2 regions of the Brevibacillus sp. BC25 genome follow, and region 2 is predicted to be linked to the other one. Evidence: predicted binding sites of a transcription regulator. Region 2 holds the regulator's gene; the other holds the start of a gene.
The links. The regulator Rex, encoded in region 2, represses fermentation and respiration genes when NADH is low (regulators of the CRP and FNR family bind a similar motif). The targets are predictions, from matches to a motif close to TTGTGAAATATTTCACAA.
Positions count from the first base shown of each region.

Region 1 (4,311 bases), on a different contig from region 2:
ACGAACAAGCAAGCAATGATGATAAAAGCACGCTTCGCTACCTTGGAAGCAAATATATAATTCATACAACACCCTCCCTGCTGCTGCTCATTTTTTCCTTTCACTCGAGTCCATTGTAGCAATGGCTCGTAACCCAGGTTGTGATTTACCTCACACCATTGCCACAATCTAGGACGATTTTCTCTTCCCAAACCATTGATTTCAGATGATATAATGAGTTACCTTTGTATCCTTGTTGTAGGGAGGACCCACATGACCGGAAATGGCACAACGTTTGTAGAGCAGATTTCTTCCGATTTTGTGAATAGCCTTGAAACGTTTTCTGTTAGGAAAAATTTCGTTCCCGGAGCCGTTCTGTTTTTGGATGGTGAAAGTGCCGATCAGCTATTCTTGATTTCGTCGGGCCAAATTAAGCTCACAAAAAACACAAACGATGGAAAAGAATTAACATTGCAAGTATTTGGTGAAGGAGAGCTAGTCGGCGTCTCAGGGCTCTTCGAACAGGAATTGAAGTACACCTCCACAGGCACCATGTTGATGGAGGGTGAGATATGGATCATCCCGCGACAAGGGTTGGAAAAAATGCTCATCAAAAACGGTCAATTTTGCGTAGACTTCCTGCGTTGGATGGGATTGATGAACAGGCGGATGCAATCCAAATTTCGCGATTTGCTACTCAATGGCAAAATTGGCGCCTTGTATTCAACGTTAATCCGCATGAGTAACACGTACGGCAAGCCACACCCCGAAGGAATCCTCATCGACCTTTCCCTTACCAATCGCGATTTGGCGCAATTCATTGGTCTGACACGAGAGAGTGTCAACCGGATGCTTTCCGATCTAAAAAAACAGGACACCATCGATCTGCTTCCCCACGGGCATATCTTGATTAAGGACCTTGCCTATTTAAAAGAAGCGATTTTTTGTGATGACTGCCCTCCAGATATTTGCCAAATGTGAGCAAAGTCTCCATCCTTTCCTGCACGAAAAAAGTCCTGGACTTGTCCGTCCAAGACTTTTTTTCATAAGGGGTTCAAGCTTCTTTATCCATGTCTTTGCTCCGCGAGCTCGCTGAACATACCAGCATAGTACTCGACGTCTCCTGCATCGTCCACAATCGCGCTGATCGTTAGCCATTGGAGATATTGATCCCCATTCTTCCGGCGATTCCAGATCTCTCCTTGCCAATAGCCATTCTTCTTGATCGAATCCCACATCTTTTGATAGAAGTCGGCACTCTGCTTGCCTGATTTTAAAATATTGGGGGACTTGCCAATCACCTCATTCATCTCATACCCAGTCACTTTCGTAAAAGCATGGTTCGCACTTTTAATGACTCCTCGTGTATCGGTAATCAGTATCGCCTCTCCCGTCTTTTCCATAATGGTGGCGGAGAGCTGCAGCTTCTCTTGATAAAACATCCACATCACCAAGACCAAGCTTGCCAGTGCAAACTGAGATAGCGCCATGAAACCGATCGCGTAATGCCCCGTCAGATTAAACAGCAGCGTTAAGATCAACGGTGGGAAAAATCCTCCTAATCCCCCCATGGCAGATACGATCCCATTCACAATCCCCGCTTGTCTCGAGAAATACATCGGCACTAATTTGAACACGGCACCGTTACCGATACCTGCGCATATCGCTACCAACAAGCATCCTACCGTATACATTAAAATCGATGGCGAGAAAGATAAGACAATTCCAGACAAGGCGAGCCCGGCAAACACAATCATCAATGCCTTGAAGGGGTTCCACCTATCACCTAGCCAGCCTCCCAATGGTCTTGCAAGTGTCGCCAAAAGAATGAATCCTGCTGTTCTCATACCTGCATCTACTTTATCCAGTTGGAAATGGCTCACTAAAAAATTCGGGAGATACACGGTGAAAGCGACGAAGCAACCAAACGTAATAAAGTAGAACAAACTGATTAACCATAGCTTTTCGTTTTTGTAGACACTCTTGATCTGCTGACCAAGAGGAGTCACTACCTTAGGTTCATTTTTATCCCCCATCAAGAAGGTAAGCACTGCGAATCCCACAAGCAATAACATAAACATTTGTACAGTAGTTGCCCACCCAAACGATTTAGCCAGAACGGGCGCTGCAAAAGTGGTGATCGCTGTACCGATATTTCCCATACCGTAGATTCCGTTTACAGAACCATGCTTTTCTTTCGGATAATATTTAGGTAGAGAAGTGACACCAACGGAAAACACCGCTCCGCCTATCCCTATAAATAGCCCGCCGATTAACAAATCTGTATACGTGGTCGCCTGGCTAATATAAAACACAGGAGCCAATAGCAAGAGAAAGCTGATGCTAAATAATATTCTCGCGCCAAATCGGTTACTCCAATATCCAACGGGGATTCGCAGCAACGATCCAAGAAGAACAGGAATCGCTGTCACCCACGCCACTTCGCTTGCACTCATAGGTACGGTTTCTTTGATAAAAGGCATGAGCGATGACAGAATGACCCATACCATGAAACCGACCGTAAGACTCAACGTCTGTAACGGCAACTGCCATTTTCGTACCATAAACAACACCCCTCACTTGGGAAATCTTCTTCATCCACTATGATAAAAGGCAAAGTTTGGTTTCGTTGTGATTTTAATCACAGCTCCTTCCGAGCAATCCGCTTATAATCAAGGCGAAATCTTGAATCGAAGGAGTGGATTATACATGTTTTGTTATCAATGTGAACAGACTCCATCAGGTGGTTGTAAGGTCATAGGCGTTTGCGGAAAGAATGAAGATCTTGCGAGTATTCAGGATACAATTATTTTTGCTTTAAAAGGAATTGCGGCTTATGCCACACATGCTCGACAACTGGGCTATATCGATCCTGAAGTGGATGGGATTACACAGGAAGCTCTCTATTTTACATTGACGAATGTGAATTTTAACTTAGACGAACATTTGCAAATGGCCATGAAAGTAGGAAAGGCCGCGATAAAAGTCATGGAGCTTTTGGATCGGGCTCATACGGATCATTTCGGAGTGCCGCAGCCAATCACAGTCTCGCAAAACAAAATAGAAGGAAAATGCATCGTTGTTACGGGACACAATCTGTTTGCTCTCGAAGAGCTGTTAAAACAGACAGAAGGCAAAGGAATCAATGTGTATACGCATTCCGAAATGCTGCCTGCACATGGCTACCCCGCACTGAAAAAATATCCTCATTTGAAAGGAAACATCGGGAAAGCATGGTACGATCAGCGTCAATTGTTTGAGAAATTTCCCGGCGCCATACTCGCTACAACAAACTGTGTAATGCCTATTCGTGGCAGCTACGCCGATCGTTTCTTTTCGTATGATATAACCGGTTTGGAGAACGTGACGAAAATTGTAGATAACGATTTTGCGCCGCTCATTGAAAAAGCATTGTCTCTTCCTGAGGTTTCCATCGAATCGGAACTGACATTGACGACCGGCTACCACCACAAAACGGTCCTCGGCATCGCCCCTGAAATTATTCAGGCAGTCAAGGAAGGACAGATCAAACGCTTCTTCGTCATCGCTGGTTGTGACGCTCCTGGCAAGGGAGGCGAGTATTACCGTGAATTGGCTACGTCCTTACCGCCAGAAACAGTCATTCTTACTACCTCCTGCGGAAAATTCCGTTTTAACGATGTAGATTTCGGCACCGTGCCAGGTACCAATATCCCAAGATATATCGATTTGGGACAGTGCAATAACTCGGTTTCTACCATTACGATTGCGGCTGCATTAGCCGATGCCTTCGAATGTGAAGTGAACGAGCTGCCGGTAAGTATCGTTCTTTCCTGGTTTGAACAAAAAGCGGTTGCCATCCTGCTCGGTCTGTTTAGCCTGGGGATACAAGATATACGGATCGGTCCAAAATTGCCTGAGTTCATTCAGCCCGGTGTTCTGGAAGTATTGCAAGACTTGTTCCATATTCAGTTGATTGGTGATGCCCAAGAAGATATGAAGCAAATGCTCGGAATCACTCAATAGACTGTCGCCAATCAAAAATGAGGCACCTTCTTATAACAGGAAGGTGCCTCATTCTATTTTTTTATAACCATTTTGTAAGCCATTCTGAAACAACTTGGTGCTGCAAATTGATTGCTTCTCCACCAGGAACGCTTTCCCGGATGCTTCCTCGTTGGATGCCTACAGCCGTTACGTTGACGAAAATACCGACCACTTCTCCATATTCATTGACGGCGGCTCCGCCGCTGTTGCCATTCTCCACAGGAACAGAGCAGTCAAATTCCCACGGTTGCATCTTGGTGCTTAACTGACACAACTCTCCAGTCCTTACAATCCAGTCCGTATACT
Region 1 covers NZ_AKIX01000012.1:21,359-25,669, forward strand. The annotation lists gene PMI05_RS02255 (hypothetical protein) at 1-65, opposite strand, end outside; gene PMI05_RS02260 (Crp/Fnr family transcriptional regulator) at 253-960, shown strand; gene PMI05_RS02265 (nitrate/nitrite transporter) at 1,044-2,543, opposite strand; gene hcp (hydroxylamine reductase) at 2,689-3,984, shown strand; gene PMI05_RS02275 (serine protease) at 4,046-4,311, opposite strand, start outside.
Region 1: the regulator Rex is predicted to act here: its motif matches at 2,609-2,626, upstream of PMI05_RS02265 (nitrate/nitrite transporter).

Region 2 (4,311 bases):
AAGACAGCTTCTCCTACATCAAAAGCCAGTTTGGTCTCGACCAATTGCCCGAGGAACGAGTGCGTACTTTGTCACTGCCATCGCCGTTTCACTATGAAGAGCAGGGATTACTGTTGATTCCATCCGATTTCCCTGCACCAGGCAAAGAGAGTGACCATACGTATTTGGAGGCGGTCATTCAAGGGTGCGTGGATGTCGTACTGGCTTCAAAAGGAAGGACGCTGATCCTGTTCACCTCCCACTCGATGCTTCGACTTGTTTACCAAGCAATGAAGGAACGCCTTGCGGAGGCCCCAGAACCGTATACGTTATTCGGTCACGGGATTGATAGCAACAATCGGAGCAAGCTGGTGCGTCTGTTCCGAAGCATGGAGAGAAGTGTCCTACTTGGGACGAGCAGCTTCTGGGAAGGTGTCGATATCCAGGGGGAATGGCTAAGCAGTTTAGTCATTGTTCGCCTCCCATTTGCTCCACCGAATCATCCTGTCTATCAAGGAAGGGCAGAGCTTTTGAAGGCAGAAGGAAAAAACGCTTTTATGTCCTTGTCTCTTCCACAAGCTGTTCTGCAATTTAAACAAGGGGTGGGTCGATTAATTCGCCACCACTTGGATCGCGGGGTCGTGATCGTTCTAGACACGCGTGTGGTTGAGTCGAGATATGGACGCTCTTTCCTTCAATCTTTGCCGCCATTTCAGATCGAAAGCGGTCCATGGCCAACGCTGCGAGAGCGCATAGAGCCATTCCTTAGTATGCAATCCCTGTCAGATTCATAAAATGAAGCAATAGTCTCATAGGGATTAAGGTGATAAAATAAATGTTATGGAAAAAAGAGTGGCGTTGGTGGATTGTAGTTCTTAGTGCGATTTTCCTTTGCGCATGCTCGATTGATAGCCATTTGTATTTGCAAGAGGCAGCAGTGAAGATAGATGACCCGTTTGAAACAGAGACAGAACAGGAATTTTCGGGTCTTATTATCACCTACTTGGCACTTCCACATGGTGAGAGTACGCTTTTGAGAATGCCAGGCGGCAAAACGATGCTGATTGATACGGGTACGGCAGATGATTGGCCCGTTCTCTCCGCGCGCTTGGCAGAGCTCAAGATCACACGGCTCGACTATGTAGTGGTGACGAACGACCAGCCTGAGCATATGGGAGGCTACGCTTCATTGAGCCAGCAAGTGCTTGTAGATGCCGTCATTTTGCCCAAGCTGATCGCATCATCGATTCGCCATGTCATGCTGCTTCGCTCCAACCAAAAACAGATGGAAGCAGAGCAAGGACAAGTACTCGCTCTTGACCAAGAAATCTCGATGGAAGTTTTGCTCCCGGATGAACCGTTATTTTTATCGCCCCAGAACAATTCTCTCGTTTTTCGATTGACGCACGGTCAATTGCGTTTTTTATTTATGAGCGCCGTGAATGAAAAAGCAGAAGAGCGACTGTTGGAACGGCAAAATGGCAGACTGAAAGCGGAAGTGCTAAAGGTAGCCGGTCAGGGGAGCAATCAAGGCTCTTCGCAACCGTTTCTGACGCAAGTCGATCCTCAGGTCGCCATTATTCAGACAGGTCGATCGCGGGATCAAATGAAAGACGGTCAGACGGAAGTCATGGAGCGCCTGGGTGAGTCATGGGCCGAGACATACGTTACCAGCCACGACGGTTCCATTACCATTTTATCGAATGGAAAAGAATATCGGATTTTGAAGCAAAAGAATTAGGGGGGAAGACCGAACGTGGCAAAACACGAAAAGATTTCAGAAGCGGTCGTCCGTCGTTTGCCGATTTATCTGCGTTACCTCAGTTATTTGCAGCAAGTTGAGGTGACCACCGTTTCCTCCCAACAGATGGGCAAGAATCTTGATGTGAATCCTGCCCAAATCAGAAAAGATCTTGCAGCTTTTGGTGATTTTGGAAAAAAGGGAATCGGCTATGATGTCGATTATCTAGTGGAAAAAATACGTGAAATTCTGAAGCTAACGGATGAAATCCGTGTCGCTTTGGTCGGAGCTGGGCATTTAGGCCATGCCATTAGTAACTACAACGCTTATTTGAAAGATAACATGCGGATTGCGGCCATCTTTGACAGTAATCCAGAGAAGCAGGGCAAAAAAGTCGCAGGTATACCGATCCAGCCTTTAGCAGAGCTGGAAGAAACGATCGTAAACAAGCAAATCAAGCTAGCGATTATTACGGTACCGGCACCTGCAGCGCAATCCGTATGTGATCAGTTGACTCAAGCGGGTATCAGGGGGATCTTGAATTTTGCCCCTACGACGATTCGCGCAGGAAAAGATGTTCGCATTCACTATGCGGATGTGACGTCCAACCTGCAAAGCTTGGCCTACTATTTGACGTAAGAATGGAGTGTATACTATGAAAAAGACGATCCTCATTCACGCAACAGTTATTACCGTTAACGATACGAATGAAGTCATTTACGATGGTGCCGTAGCATTCGAAGGCAACAAGATTACGTATGTGGGCCCAACTCCTGAAGACCTGTCGGAAGCGGGATACGATGAAGTCATCGATCAAAAAGGTGATTACATACTACCTGGCTTAATCAACACGCATGGACATGCTGGTATGTCCCTCCTACGCGGTTATGCAGATGATTTGCCGCTGCAACAATGGCTTGAAGACAAAATGTGGCCATTGGAGGCGCAATTCACGGGCGATACAGTAAAATGGGGTACCCAATTGTCGCTTATCGAGATGATTCGTACCGGAACCACCACGTTTGTGGATATGTATGATCATATGGACGTCGTGGCGAAGGAAGTTGATGCAGCTGGAATGCGTGCGCGCCTTTGCCGTGGTATGATCGGTCTGTGCTCCGAAGAAGAACGTCAAACAAAGCTGAAAGACGCGACTCTTTTTGCAAAAGAATGGCATAATCAGGCAGACGGGCGTATTACCGTCATGATGGCACCGCATGCGCCGTACACCTGCTCACCAGAATTTATTACCCAAATTATCGAAAAAGCCGATGAGCTTTCCTTGCCGCTTCATATCCATATGTCTGAAACTGCTTGGGAAGTCGGTCAAAACGAGAAGGACTACGGACTGCGTCCAGTTGCTCATTTGGAAAAGCTGGGAATGTTCAATCGCCCAACACTCGTCGCACACGCTGTTCACCTAACGGATGAAGAAATCGACATTTTGGCAAAATACAACGTGAGAGTTTCTCATAACGTAGTGAGCAACCTGAAGCTGGCAAGCGGTGTTGCGCCTGTTCCGAAAATGTTGGCAAAAGGTGTAAGCGTGTCACTGGGTACCGACAGCTCGGCAAGCAACAACAATTTGAATTTGTTTGAGGAATTGAAACTCGCTGCGATCCTGCACAAAGGTGTGAACAACGATCCAGTAGCCGTACCAGCAGAGGAAGCACTTCGCATGGCTACTCGTTATGGCGCAGAAGGGGTATTCCAAGAGGAAACGCTCGGAAGCATTGAAGTAGGCAAGCAAGCTGACTTGATCGTGCTGGATAGCCACCAAGCCCATTTCCACCCGGCACACCAACCGATTTCACACGTCGTGTACGCAGCAAATGGACGCGATGTGAAAGATACGATTGTAGCGGGTAAATTCTTGATGCGTAATCATAAGCTGTTGACTATCGATGAGGAGCGTGCGATTTACGAAGCAAACCGCGTATTCCAAACGTTAAAACGGTAAAAGGCTCCTGTCAGGTGGGGGACAGGAGTAAGGCAGTGCAGGTGTAGGTAGGGGAATTGGATACTACGACGTTCCGTTGTTATTTTTCGCCACAGCTTTTGTCAGGAGATGATGGCGAAAATGAAGAGTGGGTGTGTGCGACCATTGACGCAAGGGAGACGACAATCCTGCCCAGGAGACGCGGTATTCCTGTAACAGAAACCCAAGTATGTCAGGAGATGTGGTTTGTTGCGAAGATGTCACGCGCTCACCTCCTCGGGGTGTATATGTAGTATGACCGCCCGACCTTAAGCTATGATTAGCAACTTTTCCGTGTCGTTCTAAAACCTTCCCGTATAGCATAGGCTAAAGACAAAAATGGGACAGGGGGGACGACATGTACATCCGGCCCAAAATGCTGTGGTGGCTGATTCCTATCCTACTCGGTCTATTTCTGCTTGGGATTGTATTCGGGACAGTAAGTCGATCAGCCAATACAGACAGCACAGATACTGCGTCTGCGATCAGCCAAACAGCAGGAACGGAGCAGACAGCGACGACGGTAGCGGAGCTTTTGGAGCAGATCACGAAGGACGAGGAACGTTCATTTCTGGTATACATGCAAGATCAGACGTTGCATGGGCGATATCAA
Region 2 covers NZ_AKIX01000051.1:70,325-74,635, reverse strand. The annotation lists gene dinG (ATP-dependent DNA helicase DinG) at 1-773, shown strand, start outside; gene PMI05_RS15210 (ComEC/Rec2 family competence protein) at 815-1,720, shown strand; gene PMI05_RS15205 (redox-sensing transcriptional repressor Rex) at 1,736-2,359, shown strand; gene PMI05_RS15200 (amidohydrolase) at 2,376-3,680, shown strand; gene PMI05_RS30725 (hypothetical protein) at 3,744-3,923, opposite strand; gene PMI05_RS15195 (hypothetical protein) at 4,057-4,311, shown strand, end outside.